DNA from 4 places in the Paenibacillus sp. NMA1017 genome. Region 1 is predicted to be linked to each of the others. Evidence: predicted binding sites of a transcription regulator. Region 1 holds the regulator's gene; each other region holds the start of a gene.
What was found. The regulator Rex, encoded in region 1, represses fermentation and respiration genes when NADH is low (regulators of the CRP and FNR family bind a similar motif). The targets are predictions, from matches to a motif close to TTGTGAAATATTTCACAA.
Positions count from the first base shown of each region.

Region 2: a site for Rex is predicted at 2,048-2,065, ahead of nirB (nitrite reductase large subunit NirB). Genes of this name have one in related genera too.
Region 3: a site for Rex is predicted at 2,846-2,863, ahead of adhE (bifunctional acetaldehyde-CoA/alcohol dehydrogenase). Genes of this name have one in related genera too.
Region 4: a site for Rex is predicted at 2,297-2,314, ahead of AC5ELV_RS20040 (cytochrome ubiquinol oxidase subunit I). Genes of this name have one in related genera too.

Region 1 is NZ_JBZXYR010000002.1:182,645-186,568, reverse strand. It holds gene dinG (ATP-dependent DNA helicase DinG) at 1-1,691, shown strand, start outside; gene AC5ELV_RS05780 (redox-sensing transcriptional repressor Rex) at 1,736-2,389, shown strand; gene AC5ELV_RS05775 (amidohydrolase) at 2,376-3,677, shown strand; gene AC5ELV_RS05770 (cell wall elongation regulator TseB-like domain-containing protein) at 3,715-3,924, shown strand, end outside.
Region 2 is NZ_JBZXYR010000010.1:15,532-19,455, reverse strand. It holds gene nirB (nitrite reductase large subunit NirB) at 1-1,941, opposite strand, end outside; gene AC5ELV_RS20600 (spore germination protein) at 2,279-3,924, shown strand, end outside.
Region 3 is NZ_JBZXYR010000002.1:339,728-343,651, forward strand. It holds gene adhE (bifunctional acetaldehyde-CoA/alcohol dehydrogenase) at 158-2,770, opposite strand; gene AC5ELV_RS06595 (Crp/Fnr family transcriptional regulator) at 3,029-3,745, shown strand; gene AC5ELV_RS06600 (DODA-type extradiol aromatic ring-opening family dioxygenase) at 3,885-3,924, opposite strand, start outside.
Region 4 is NZ_JBZXYR010000009.1:121,761-125,684, reverse strand. It holds gene cydB (cytochrome d ubiquinol oxidase subunit II) at 1-836, opposite strand, end outside; gene AC5ELV_RS20040 (cytochrome ubiquinol oxidase subunit I) at 823-2,229, opposite strand; gene AC5ELV_RS20035 (response regulator) at 2,632-3,924, opposite strand, start outside.

The sequences.
Region 1 (3,924 bases):
ATGAAGAACTAAACCTGAGCAACCGTGGAGGGGATTTCTGGGAAACGGTGGCGAGTGATTCAGAGTCCTGTCTTGGTCGTTCTTGCCCATGGTTCCGCAAATGTTATTATCATCGTGCACGCCATGAAGCAGGAATAGCGGATGTCGTTATTACGAATCACTCTAAGTTGTTCACAGACGTCAAAGCAAGTCATCAGCTGTTGCCGAGCTATGAACATCTGGTGATTGATGAAGCCCATCATCTGGAGGAAGTAGCTGGTAATCACCTAGGTATGCATATGAAATATTTCACACTCGTGCATACACTGACGCGACTGTTCAAAGACAGCAAGAATGGACAACTGCCTTCACTTCGTCAACAGTTGGCGAAATCGGGGCACGAGAAGTCGGCGGATTGGGCCTCAACCATCGACCAGATGTATCCGCTCGTGTTAGAGGTGAAGGAAACATGGGACCTGCTAAGCGACAAGCTGTTTGGCATGTTGCCAGAGCGAAGCGATGCAACACCGGGTGAAACAGGCCAGTTTTCTTCCCGTCTCAAACCTTCGGCCAAGCCTGCAAAGTGGGATCAGGCGGGAGCTTTGGAAAATCAGCTATATGTAACGATGAGTGAAATTTTGCGCAAGGGCGACAAGCTGATGCTGGACGTCAAGGAAGAACATGACGATTATGCAGCTGATAGCCTCATTACAGATATTACGGGTCTGCTCAAGGATTTGGCGGGGATCCGAGAAAATTTGCGCTTTTTTATGCGACTTGATGATGAAACAACCGTATACTGGCTTGAAGCGAGTGGGCAATTCCGTAGTAAATCATTACAATTTTATGCGGTGCCCGTCGATGTGAGCCGCCAGTTGAAAGAAATGTTTTTTGACAAAAAAAGAAGCATTATTCTGACGTCTGCTACCTTATCGGTAGATAAGTCGTTTCAGTACATGATCGATCAGCTCGGCTTGCAGGAGGCCGCAGATCAAGAGCGGCTGATGACTTCGCAGCTCCCGTCACCCTTTAATTACAGGGATCAGGTGTTGCTGGTCATTCCACGGGATTTTCCAAGTGTGAAGGGCAGTGTAGGAGATGCACATTTTGTAGATATGCTCGTTAGCTCTCTAGGAGCGACTGCTCAGGCGACGCGGGGGAGAATGCTTGTTCTGTTTACTTCCTATCGGATGCTCCGGCAAGTTTATGAGCCGCTCAAAGAGGCGTTAGCATCCAGCGAAATTACTGTGCTGGGACAAGGCGTGGACAGTGGGAGTCGCAGCAAGTTAACCCGCCGTTTTCAGGAAGCCAAAGCTTCTGTATTGCTGGGAACCAGTAGCTTCTGGGAAGGCGTCGATATTCCGGGGAAGGCACTGACTTGTCTGGCCATTGTTCGTTTGCCGTTTCAACCGCCAAATCACCCGTTGCTGGAGGCAAAAAGCGAGCTGCTTCAGCAGCAGAAGAAGAATCCATTTATGAAGCTGTCTGTACCACAAGCGGTCATTCGCTTCAAACAGGGATTTGGGCGGTTGGTACGTACAGCGAGCGACCACGGGGTCGTTATCGTTTATGATACGCGTGTGATCGAATCCTATTATGGAAAGCACTTTTTGTACTCGTTACCGGGACCAAAAATGGAGCATATGCCATCGGAGCAAATGGTGCCCCGCATCGCCGAATGGCTCCAATCCGCCCCGGAGACCGAGGCATAACGGACGGACACTGAGTATGTTCGTTACAATTAGGGGGAGCAAGTATGAAATCAGATAAAATTTCAGAGGCTGTCGTACGGAGGTTACCCGTATATTTACGTTATCTGAATGCACTGCACAAACGGGAGGTGGCTACGGTCTCTTCTCAAGAGTTGGGACAGAGGCTAGATTTGAACCCGGCCCAAATCCGTAAAGATCTCGCCTATTTTGGAGATTTTGGTCGGAAGGGTATCGGTTATGATGTTTCTTATCTAATTGAAAAAATACGCCATATCCTGAAAATTGACCAGCAAATTAATGTAGTATTGGTCGGAGCGGGTAATCTGGGGCAAGCCCTTTCGAATTATAACGCTTATTTAAAAGACAATATGAAGATTGTAGCGGTATTTGATGCGTTTCCGGATAAGGTAGGAACCAAGATCAATACTTTGGTCGTTCAACCGATGGATGAACTGGAAGCGACTGTGAAAGAAAAAAACATTCGAATTGGGATTATTACCGTACCTGATTTTGAAGCACAGCACGTGGCTGATAGGCTTATTGAGAGCGGAATTGGAGCAATCCTGAATTTTGCACCGACTACTCTCAAGGCACCGGCCAACATTCGGATTCATGCCACAGACTTTACAACTGATTTGCTTAGCCTCGCTTATTATCTGGAGGACGGAAAGGAAGAAACACAATATGACAGTGAATAAATGGATGATTAAAAACGGCTCTTTTGCCGTAAATGGATCAGAAGCTGGGGTAATCCATGGTTTTATGATTGTGGAGGATAGTCGTATTACTTATATTGGCGAAACCTTGCCTGCGGGTGAGGAAGAGACGGAAGCGATTGATGGTAAGGGCTTATTGTTTTTACCTGGTCTGATCAATACTCATGGTCATGCGGCGATGTCTCTGCTGCGTGGGCATGGAGATGATTTGGCACTTCAAGTATGGCTTCAGGAAAAAATGTGGCCTATGGAAGCCAAGTTTACATCTACAGACGTGTACTGGGGCACATCCTTGTCTGTGCTGGAAATGCTGAAAGGTGGGACAACGACCTTCCTGGACATGTACGATCATATGGATGAGGTGGCTCGTGTAGCTGAAGAGTCAGGTATTCGTGCAAGTCTGATGCGTGGAGCAATTGGACTATGTTCGGAGGAAGAACAGCGGATCAAGCTGGCTGAGGCCGTGACTTTTGCGCGTAACTGGCACGGTAAAGCAGACGGCCGTATTACAACGATGATGTCACCGCATGCGCCATATACATGTCCCCCTGCATTTATTGAAAAATTCGTACAAGCTGCGCATGATCTCGATTTGCCGCTGCATACGCATATGTCTGAGACGATCGCCGAAGTTGAGCAAAACGTACGAGACTACGGTTTGCGTCCAGTTGCACACTTGGATAAGCTTGGCTTTTTCTCCCGTCCTTCGCTTGTTGCTCATGGCGTTCATTTGAACGACGAAGAAATAGCTCTACTGGCGGAACGTGGTGTAGCAGTTTCGCACAATCCAGGTAGCAACTTGAAGCTGGCAAGTGGTGTGGCAAGAGTGCCTGAATTGCTGCGTGCAGGGGTTACTGTTTCTCTCGGAACGGATGGTCCTGCCAGCAATAACAACCTGGATATGTTCGAGGAAATGCGTCTGGCGGCACTTATTCACAAGGGTGTATCCGGTGACCCTACGGCAGTTCCTGCAAGTGAAGCGCTGCGTCTGGCAACAGAATACGGTGCAAAGTCGATTGGTTTAAAAGAAGTAGGAGCGTTGGCAGCAGGCAACAAGGCTGACTTTATCGCGCTGGATCTGAATCAGGCACATTTCTTGCCGCGCACAGATCTTATTTCCCATGCGGTATACTCTGCAAGCGCCAAGGACGTGGCTCATGTGTGGGTAGACGGTCGTCAGGTTGTAAAAAACGGCGAATGCCTGACTATGGACGAGGAACGTATCAAACATGAGGCACAAGCCGCCTTTGAAGGGCTGCTGTCGCGCTAATTCAGGTGTCACATCCCCTTAGAGAGGAAGCACGGGTTTGAAAAATAAGAAAAAATGGATAGCGGTCGCCATATTGGCCGTGATACTGATCCTGGTCAGCATTTTCTGGTATTATTCCTATGTTACTCAAGACCAGGTGGCTGAGAAAAATGCCGCTATCATTAAGGCCAAGCAATCAGGTGGTCTGGTTAGTACGACTCAAACATGGAAGTCTGTGTGGGATCAGGTATATTGGGTGGTTCAAGGG
Region 2 (3,924 bases), on a different contig from region 1:
TGTGCCAAACCGGCAAAATTGTGATCCAACACAGGTTTTAACTGTACGAAGTGACTTCGCGTAGGCATATCCCGACGGCATATCGAGTTCTTCCCATACTTTAGGCAGATCCTCTTTACGGACACCGATCAAATCAAGCCGCTGCCCTCCTGTTACTTTAACGACCTTAACGTTGTATTTAAGAGAAACATCAGCTATCTTCTTCAAATCTTCTGGAGTCGTCACACCACCGTACATTCTAGGAACAACTGTAAACGTTCCATCCTTTTGAATGTTTGCGTGCAATCGCTCATTTACAAAACGGGAATCTCCCTCATTTTCATAGGTATCCGGGTTAATCATTCCCAAATAGTAATTCAGCGCCGGGCGGCATTTGGAGCATCCTTCATCATTATGCCAACCCAGTACATTCATAACTTCACGCGTTGTTGTCAGCCCTTTGGTTTTGATCGCTTCCACAATCTCGTCCCGGCTCAATGTTGTGCAGCCACATATTCCTTGTTTGGCTGACGTCTTGAAGCTGTCTCCAAGAACATATTGTAGAATCTGTTCCACGACCGGCTTACATCCTCCACAGGAACGCGTTGCTCCGGTACATGCTTTAATTTCATCGACTGTAGTCAGTCCATTTTCATTAATTGCATCAACAATGGCCTTTTTAGTTACACCGTTACAGCCACACACAATTTCATCATCGGCCATCGTTTCAGCGGATGATGTTTTCGCCCCGTGATTGCTGCATCCAGTACCCATGATCTGTCCGTAGATCTCATCTGTCATCAGCGTTTGCTGACGCACATATTTTTGAAGGCTAGCAGATTCGCTCACATCGCCGAACAGTACAGTCCCAACAATTTTATTATCACGAAGCAGCACTTTTTTGTATGTGCGCTTCCACTCATCCTTTGCCACAATCACCGTATGTTCAGGCTGGGTTATGAATTCGCCAGCTGAGAAAACATCCACCCCTGAAATTTTGAGCTTGGTAGAAACCACCGATCCCATATAGCCTTCAGTTTCCGCGCCTGCCAAATGTTTGGCAATGACACTTCCCTGCTCAAACAGCGGAGCTACCAAGCCGTAACAGGTTCCACGGTGTTCAACACATTCCCCGACAGCATATACATCCGGCAGGGAGGTTCTCATCAAATCATCGACTACAATACCACGGTTCGTTTCCATACCACTTTGCACAGCTACCTGAATATTAGGCTTGATCCCGACGGCCATAACGACCAAATCCGCTTCCAGCTCGCTTCCGTCTGAAAACCGCAGTCCTTGTACCCGATCTTGACCATACACTTCCGAAGTTTGCATTTGCATAGCAAACTTGATTCCCTGGCGTTCTAGTTCTGCTTTCAGCATCGCAGAGGCTTCCCGGTCCAGCTGGCGTTCCATCAAATCCTCCATTAAATGAACGACCGTAACATCCATACCCAGGTTGACCAAGCCTTTAGCTGCTTCCAGCCCCAATAGGCCTCCACCAATGACAGCTGCCTTTTTAAAGGTCTTCGCTGCCTCAAGCATTGCCGAGCAATCGGCGATATCTCGGAAACCGATGACACCCGGTAATTCTTTGCCCGGAATAGGCAGAATAAATGATTGTGAGCCAGTAGCTACCAAAGCTACATCGTAATCAATTTCCAGTCCGTCTTCGGTGCGAATCTTCTTGTTCTCACCGTCAATGCTTTTCACCATTTTTCCTGTATATAAAGCAATCCCTTGATCCGCGTACCATTGCAAATCGTTCAGTATGATATCATCAATCGTTTTACTACCTTCCAACACATAAGAGAGCATGATCCTGTTATAGTTCGGATGCGGCTCATTTCCCAGGACCGTAATTTCATACTTATCTGTTAATTTTAAAATTTGTTCGACCGTATTGATACCAGCCATCCCGTTCCCTATAACCACAAGTTTCTGTTTACTGTTTATCATATACCGGTTCCTCCATTCATTCGACGATACTCCCTATCCGACGACATCTCCTACGTTCCTATGAATATTGCTTATGCTTCTATTCTAATACAGCAGATAGAGCTATATGTGATCAGAATCACAATGTAGTTCAAATTATGAATATTTAGGGATTTCCCTATTTCGTTTCAAGGGATAAAGGTAAGAGTCAAATTTCATAAATATTAAATACATCAATTGCCCACTTCATCGGATGAATCTTTCCATTTCATGTGTAAATACAACCTTTATAAGGAATACTTTAGGAACAACTTGTATCTTAAGGGAAAATGAATCGAATCGTATGGAGGTGATCATCATGTGGTCTAAAATTATTTCTTATATTCCAAGCTGGAGTACACTCTTTCAAGCAGGCCTCGCGTTGGTTATTCCTTTAGGAATTTATTATATAAACACCTCGATTTATTCGTATGTCGGCAGTAAGGGAGCAAAATCCAAACATTCTTCTGATCGTCCGCTTTCCGACGAACATAACGAAGGCCACGCGGATCAGCAGCATGAACCAAGCTCCAAAGTTACAGGGAATTATGATTCCGACTTAAAGTCCATTCGAGAAGCTATAGGCGAAAATAGTGATGTGCATTTTCGTGAGTTTGTGGTGAAGAAATATCATGCTCGGTCTGTGTTAGTCTTCATAGAAGGTATGCAGGATGAAAAGCTTATGAGCAAGCAGGTAATGGAGGTCTTGATGTTTGACGGCCAGCAGGACCCACAGGAACAGCAGGAAAGTATAAGTAACTCTTTTATAAAAGAAAACTTGATGCCACTTACGCAAATTAGTGAAGTTGCTGATATGGAGGACCTGCAGGAGTCTATACTTTTAGGCCATACTGCCTTATTAATTGAAGGAATGAAGGGAGCACTGCTGGTGGGCTCGCCTAATGGCGCCATTCGCTCCGTCAATGAACCAACCTCTGAAGCATTACTTCGGGGTCCCCGAATTGGTTTTACGGAAGTATTAGGTGAAAATACTTCGATGCTTCGACGCCAGGGCTTAAACAAAAGTTTGGAGATGAAGAAATTCCAAGTGGGAAGCCGAATCAAAAAAGATCTGGTTGTCGCGTATATAAAGGATATTGTGAATCCGGATCTCCTCGAAGAAGTAAAGCGCAGAATTTCAAAAATAGACATGGATTTTTTGGCTGAATCCGGTTATGTGGAGCAACTCATTGAAGACAATTATTTAAGTCCGTTCCAGCAGGCTCACAACACAGAGCGCCCCGACCGTGTCATTAACGCTTTATTGGAAGGAAGAATAGCCATTTTGCTGGATGGAACTCCCTTTGCACTTATTGTTCCGGTGACCTTCAGTATGCTACTTCAATCGCCAGAGGACTATTATGAGCGCTGGATTCCAGGAACACTCTTACGCCTGCTGCGGTTTACCGGAGCTTTTATAGCGCTGATGGGGCCAGCTTTGTACATTTCATTTATATCGTTTCATCCCGGTTTGATTCCGACCAAGTTGGTCATTAGCATTATCCAAACTCGTCAAGGCGTCCCTTTCCCGTCCGTTATAGAGGTCATGATTTTGGAAATCTCTATTGAAATCCTAAGGGAGGCCGGCATTCGCTTGCCCAAACCCATTGGTCCTGCGATGGGCATTGTGGGAGGCTTAGTCATCGGTGACGCTGCTGTCAATGCGGGCATCGTTAGTCCCTTCCTGGTGATTGTAGTGGCGGTTACTGCTATTTCTTCGTTTTCGATACCAACATATAGTGCAGGTATCACCTTGCGCCTTTTGCGTTTCGCCGGCATGCTCTTTGCAGCCCTCCTGGGCATGTTCGGAACCATATTGTTCTTTCTGCTAATTTGTATCCATCTGACGAAATTAAAAAGCTTTGGCGTACCGTATGTGACTCCCTTTTCTCCCATGCGCCTAAGCGATTGGAAGGATGTGTACATTCGTGCTCCTATATCTCTGATGAAACGAAGACCCAATAT
Region 3 (3,924 bases), 160 kb from region 1:
TGAGTGATTTTTATCACTTTATTTTCCCTAGCTGCGCGCCTATCCTTAGCCTTGCCGTTCACCCCCCTTCCCAAACCAACAGGCTCTCTATATAGAGAGCCTGCATCGGTATTGAACGAGAAAATGCTTTTTCACAAGCCTCTTCTTACCTATTATATTATTGGTCAAAACGTCCGTAGAAGGCATTGCGATAGACATCAGCCAACTCAGTAACCAGTGGCAACTTAGGATTCGCAGTTGTACATTGATCTTCAAATGCGCGGTCAGCCAGATAGTCTACACGTGATTCGAAATCCTTCGCATCGAAACCGATTTGTTGGAACGATTCCTCGATACCAAGTGTTTTGTTCATCTTACGGATCGCTTCGATCAAGCTGTTAACCCCTTCTTCGGTGGTGCGTGCAGGCAGTCCTAGTATGCGTGCAATTTCTGCATAACGCTCATCCGCAACAAAGTGCGAATATTTAGGGAACGAAGCAAATTTTGTCGGTTTTTTCGCATTATAGCGAATGACATGCGGCAATAAAATGGCATTCGTACGGCCATGCGCTGTATGGTATTGTCCACCCCATTTATGTGCAAGACTGTGGTTAATACCCAAGAATGCATTAGCAAATGCCATACCAGCAAGTGTAGAAGCATTATGCATTTTTTCACGAGCCAGCTTATCACCAGTCAGAGCCGATTGTTCCAGGTATTGGAATACCAATTGAATGGCTTTAATCGCCAGACCATCCGTGTAGTCATTAGCCATTACGGACACGTAAGCCTCGATAGCATGTGTCAGAACGTCCATACCTGTGTCCGCTACAGCTGTTTTAGGCAGCGAGTATACAAACACTGGGTCAATAATTGCCACATCAGGAGTCAACTCATAGTCAGCCAACGGGTACTTCGTGTTGCCCAAGTTTTTGTCCGTAATTACTGCGAACGATGTAACTTCCGAACCTGTACCCGAGGTTGTAGGGATCGCTACAAATTGTGCTTTTTGGCCTAGACGTGGGTACTTGTAAATCCGTTTACGGATATCCATGAATTTTTGTTTTAAGTTATTGAAATCAGTATCTGGATATTCATAGAACATCCACATGCCTTTAGCGGCATCCATTGGCGAACCGCCGCCCAGTGCGATGATGCAATCCGGTTGGAAACGTCTCATCATTTCAGTACCACGTTCTACCGTAACTGTCGATGGATCTGGCTCTACTTCAGAGAACACTTCGATAGCTACTGGTGTTTGGCGTTGATGCAGATAATGAATAACACGATCTACATATCCCAGTTGTACCATCATAGGGTCTGTGATAATGGCTACACGTGTGATATCAGGCATTTTAGCAAGATACTGTGTCGAATTTTTTTCAAAATAGATTTTGGAAGGTACTTTGAACCATTGCATATTCACCGTCCGTTTCGCCACCCTTTTCACATTAATCAGATTGACTGCCGATACGTTCGACGAAGTTGAGTTACGACCGTACGAACCGCAACCGAGTGTCAACGAAGGAAGATTGGTATTGTAAATGTCGCCAATCGCACCATGTGTGGAAGGTGCATTTACAATGATACGTCCTGTTTGCAAACGGTTTGCAAACCGAGCGATAACATCCTCATCGTTCGAATGAATAGCGGACGAGTGACCCATGCCCCCGAATTCCACGACTTCAGCAGCGCGTTGAATACCTTGTTCCGCATTTTTTACTTTATAGCAAGCCAATACAGGACTCAATTTTTCCGCAGACAATGGGAATTTTGTTCCTACCCCTTCAATCTCAGCGACCAAAATTTTAGTTCCTGCTGGTACTGTAATACCACTCATTTCAGCAATTTTTACAGCAGACTGCCCGACAATAGCTGGGTTCACTGCACATTTCTCGACATTCATAGCTCCTTGAGTGAGCTTAGCTGCTTCTTCTTTATTTACAAAATAGCAACCGTTAGCGATCATCAATTTTTTCACTTGTTCGAAGATTGGCTCTTCGATAATAACCGCTTGCTCCGAAGCACAAATCATACCGTTATCAAAAGATTTCGAGAGGATAAGATCATTCACGGCCTGTTTGATATCCGCTGTTTTTTCAATAAAGCAAGGCACGTTACCAGGACCTACACCAAGTGCTGGTTTACCGCAGCTGTAAGCTGCCTTAACCATGCCTGATCCACCAGTTGCCAAAATTAGCGCCACATCAGGGTGGTTCATCAGTACATTGGTCTTATCCATCGAAGGTGCTTCAATCCATTGAATACAATCGGCCGGAGCACCATGTTTAACAGCTGCTTCGAGCAAGACGCGGGCTGCTTCCGCACTACACGATTGAGCAGATGGATGGAAACCGAAAATGATTGGGTTACGTGTTTTAATGGCAATCAACGCTTTGAACATCGTAGTCGAAGTCGGGTTTGTCACTGGAGTGATCCCCATGATAATGCCGACTGGCTCTGCTATCTTTTGAAAACTGTCAAAATCATTGTCTTCAATGACACCGACGGTTTTTTCATTTTTGATGCTATGATAGATATATTCTGTTGCAAACATGTTTTTGGTGATTTTGTCCTCGTACACACCGCGTCCTGTTTCTTCAACAGCCAACTTCGCCAGGTACATGTGTTTATCCATCCCTGCGAGTGCCATAGCTTGTACGATTTCGTCAATCTGTTCCTGATTCATACTCATGAAAGCTTGCTGTGCCCGGTTCCCCCGGTCAATCAGCGTTTGAATATACTGCTCTGCGCTTTGCTCTTTTTGAATAACCTCGTTTTTAACAGCCATTTCCCTCATCCTCCTGTTATCTCGTGTACTATCTCTTGTTCACGCACTGATCGTAACACAGCTTTTCAAGATATATTGTGATTTTTTTCACAATCTATTTAAAATTTTATTTTATGAAGTGAATTAAATCACAAAGTTTGGAATTCTGCCACTTTTACCCCCTCTTCTTGCCCCAAAAACTCATTGCACAGGTATATAATGAATTTGAATTGATCAAGTTGCAGATAAAAAACATAGGATACAAAGGGGAAATGGACGATGAGAAACCCTACAAATGTAATGGAAGCCCGCGGCAACACCTGTTGCTTCTCGGAGGCCAGCTTCAACCGATTGCAAGTGATGATGAAAGATCGAGTTATGCCAGAAAGCTCGCATCTGTTCTGGGAAGGAGATACAGCGGATAAGCTGTTTTATATTAAGCGCGGACGCGTGAAAGTAACCAAAACAACGGATGAGGGCAAGGAACTTATTCTATATATGTATCAAAGCGGCGATCTTGTTGGTCAAGCCGATCCATTTTTCGGTACTAAGCATTCCTTTTCTGCTGAGGTTCTGGAAGACAGTGATATTGGCGTAATCGATCATACAGATCTGGAGTTGCTTATTTGCCAGCATTGTGATTTTGCGATTGACTTTATGAAATGGATGGGTTCGCATCACCGCATTACTCAGACTAAGTTCCGCGACTTGATGATGTACGGCAAGCCAGGCGCTTTATGTTCAACACTCATTCGTCTATGCAATACCTATGGTGAGCCTCACGGCGAACATATCCTGATTCATAAAAAAATTACTCATACTGACTTATCAAATATGATCGGTGCGACCCGGGAAAGCGTAAACCGGATGCTTAGTGATCTACGTAAGAAAAATGCAGTAGAATACGATAATGGTATGATTGTTGTCAAGGATTTGGAAATGCTGCAAGGTGTATGTCATTGTGAATTGTGCCCTCGTGAGATTTGTCGGATATAATAAATCGTTTCTATGTAAAAGGGAGTGTTATAAGCCATTATAGCTTATAACACTCCCTAATTTATTTCCACTCCTCTACTTATACAGAAACAGTAGCGGTCGTATAAACAATAGTCCTTCTTCTGGCAACACATTTTTTTTAAAACTGTAAGCATAGATAACTTAAATTCCCCATCTCA
Region 4 (3,924 bases), on a different contig from region 1:
ACCATAAATCTTGGGAACAAACCGACGAATAATGAAACGAAGGTCAGCAAAATCATTGCCCCTGTCATTCCGAAGGCCCATCCTTCACGGCGCTGCTTCAGGAAATACCATGTCAGCACATAGGCGACAATTCCCACCGCAACCGCAACATACATAAAGGGACCGCGACGTGCGAATAAATCCGTTGCAAAATAAGTCCATACCACCATACCAGCCAATAAAATCCCCAATACCGGAAGAAACTTGGACGCGATCACACGAGCGCGATCCCGTACTTCTCCAATCGTCCGTAGGGAAATAAACGTCAGCCCGTGCATTAGGCACATTCCGACCACTGTCAGTCCAATCCATACGGTGTACCCATTGAATACATCGGAAAATCCAGCTTTCAAATCCATGTTTTGCTGAATAGGTACACCTTTCACCAAAGCCGCAAAAGCCATACCGAACAGCATCGGCGGTAGAAAGCTGCCAATCAGAATGCAAGCATCCCACGTTCCTGTCCACCATTTCCCTTCAGCCTTGCCGCGGAACTCAAAAGAAACTCCACGCAAGATCAAACCTAGCAAAATAAAGACAAATACCAGATAATATCCGCTGAACATAGTTGCATAAAAATGCGGGAAAGCGGCAAACATCGCACCTGCTGCTGTAATCAGCCACACTTCGTTCGCATCCCAGAATGGACCAATCGTATTGATCATCAAACGTTTTTGTTGGTCATTACGCGGCACCAATCCTGTGGCCATTCCTACGCCAAAATCAAAGCCTTCCAGAAAAAAGAAGCCAGTAAACAGCACAGCGATCAATAAGAACCATAAATCATTTAGCGACAATGGTGTCACCCCCTTGGGCAAATGGATCATGAATTACGGTTTGCTGTTGTGAATCAATATCCGGACCTTTGCGAGCCGTACGGTAAAACAGAAACGCCAGCACACCTGTTAAAATTAAATACAATGTGGTAAATGAGATGAACGAGAACAGCACTTCTCCAGCCACAACAGTAGGTGAAACAGAATCTTTTGTTTGAAGCAGACCAAATACCGTCCACGGTTGGCGACCTATTTCGGTCATGATCCATCCTGCAGTATTACCAATGAATGGAAGGGATATCCCCCATATCATAAGGCGGTAGAACCAGCGATGTGAACCTTCCAACTTTTTACGGAACGTCAGGTAAGCTCCATATAAAGCGAGTGCAATCATGCCACACCCGGCTGCAATCATAATGCGAAAGCTCCAGAACGTGGTTCGTACTGGCGGGATATAATCGCCCGGACCATAGGTTTTCTCATATTCAGCCTGAAGCTCATTCATACCAGGCACAGAGCCGGTAAATTTACTATAGGATAGAAAACTCAGAGCAAAAGGAACTTTAATCTCGAAGGTATTTTCCTTGTTTCCAGGATCAATCCATGCGATAACTGTCCAAGGAGCGGGGTCACCGCTGTTCTCCCATAAGCCCTCACTGGCAGCCATCTTCATCGGTTGTGTTTTCACTAAATATTGAGCCTGACCATGACCAAACAAAGGAATAGCTATGGCGCTGATTAAGGCAACAATAATGCTCAATTTGAAAGAAGGTTTAAAAAAGTCCATATTCTTTTTGTGCATCAGCTTCCATGCACTGATACCCGCGATCAGAAATGCTCCTGTCGCAAAAGCAGCAAACAGCGTATGCGGAAATTCCCATAGCAGTTGTTCGTTCGTTAACAGAGCGGCAAAATCTTTCATTTCTGCACGTCCATTTTGAATCTCATATCCTACTGGACGCTGCATGAATGAATTAGCAGCTAGAATCCACAATGCCGATAACATCGTACCGATAGATACCAACCACATACAAATTAAATGGACCGTTTTGGACAATCTTTCCCAACCGAATACCCATAATCCGATAAAGGTCGATTCTAGGAAAAATGCAAGCAATGCTTCAATCGCCAGCGGCGTACCAAATACATCACCCACAAAACGGGAAAAGTCCGACCAGTTCATCCCGAACTGGAATTCTTGCAAAATCCCGGTGACTACGCCCAGTGCAAAGTTAATCAGCAGAAACGTTCCCCAAAATTGAGCCATTTTTTTGTACAAGTCATTTTTCTTGATAACATACATCGTCTCCATAATTGCCACCAATAACGACAATCCGATGGAGATCGGCACATAAACAAAGTGAAGAATCGTTGTGGTTGCAAACTGCAACCGTGCCAAATCCAATACGTCCATGATGTTGCCCCCCCTGCACTTCTCTTAACAATGATTTATAGTGTCTTTAATCTGAAACTTTCTACATTTGTGATAGTATTCACATTCTTACATATGCAGCGGTCACTTTTTTAGAAAATGACTCACTCAACTACCTTTACCATGGCTGTCATGATCCGGCTTCAGATTATCCCCATTATATAGAATAAATTTAAATGAAATAGAATCGAAAATGTGAACATCGTGTCAAAGCTGTGTCATAATGGTGGCGATTTGATGAAAACACCCTAAACTCCATAATAAATGTGACATTTTCGATTGATCTATCCAATTTTTCACCATAAAAAAGAGCCTCTCTTCGTTCGGAGTTCGTACCTCCGACATCTGCAAGAGAGACTTCATAGCATTAAACCTAGGAATCTATCAACAGCCATCTGTTCCTCCGTTCTTTTGAACCCGATTACGGTAAGAGGAAGGTGACATTCCAGCATACTTTTTAAATTTACTATGAAAATAGTCTGCGTTCGCATACCCTACGCGTTCCGCCACCTGGTGCACCTTAATTCCTTGTGCAAGCAACTCCCTTGCCCGCTCAATCCTCACCTTATCCAAGTAGGCATTAAAGGCCTCGCCAGTATGACTTTTGAACAGTTTGCCCAAATAGCCACTATTGTAATTGAACATATCTGCCAGTAACTCCAGTCGCAAATTTTCATCATAATGACTATGTATAAAGTCAATCATTTGTTTCATGATGATGCCCTTGCCACCAGGATCAGTTTGGCCAATCCATTGCAACACATGCTCCAGCGAGTGATCCACCAGCTCGCCCAATGTGGAATAAGCATATACATCGGTTATAAAGCTGGAGTGCTCCTCCAGCACGGTTCGGCTGTGATCCTGTCCGGCTGCATACTTGTTCAACGCCAGTGTGAATGTTTGGGCGAACGCTGCCTTGATTGCAGATTCTGTGCGATAAATCCGTGGAAATTGGCCTTCCATTTCCTTAATGACACGGGTTGCAGCTTCACTATTAGCCATATCTAGCGCATAGTACAGCTTTTCTGCATAACGTAGGGGATCATTTGTGGCACTATCAGATGCTCCACTCATATCAGTCTCAACTGTCTCCAATTCGTGTAGTTCTCCGGAAAGCATGACTCTTTCTGCCCGGAACAAAAACGTACGTTCTAACAATCGTAGTGCCTGCTCAAAAGATCTGGGAATGTCGCTAAGAATGGATACAGGATCACCGGCAGCCGCATAAATTTCCGTTGCCCACGGCTCTAGCTCCTGTCGCCAAGTAGCCAGTAACTGAACAGCATCTTTCTCCGTTTGTAATGTGGCGGGAAGCAAAAGACCCATATATATTCCAGCCTCAAACACGATACCTCTACCCTGCTCATGGCACAATTCTGTTAGCCGTTGCTTTGCTGCCGACTGCCGAGCTTGCCGATCCCAGTCGGGAATACGTAAATCCAGCAGAATAACCTGATAGCTACTCCAGTCCAACGCTGGTAACGCGGGCTGTTGTCCATGTTTTCCGTTACCGCTGTGATGTTCAGCTTGCTCGGATGCTTTGTGCAGAGAATCGCTGCTTTCCACGGCATTACGAGCATGCTCTCGATGAACCGGAAACAATAGTGCTTCGATCCAATTACGCTCATGGGAAGGCGGACTTCCCCATTTGCCGTCTTCTTTCTCGTCCTCAATGTT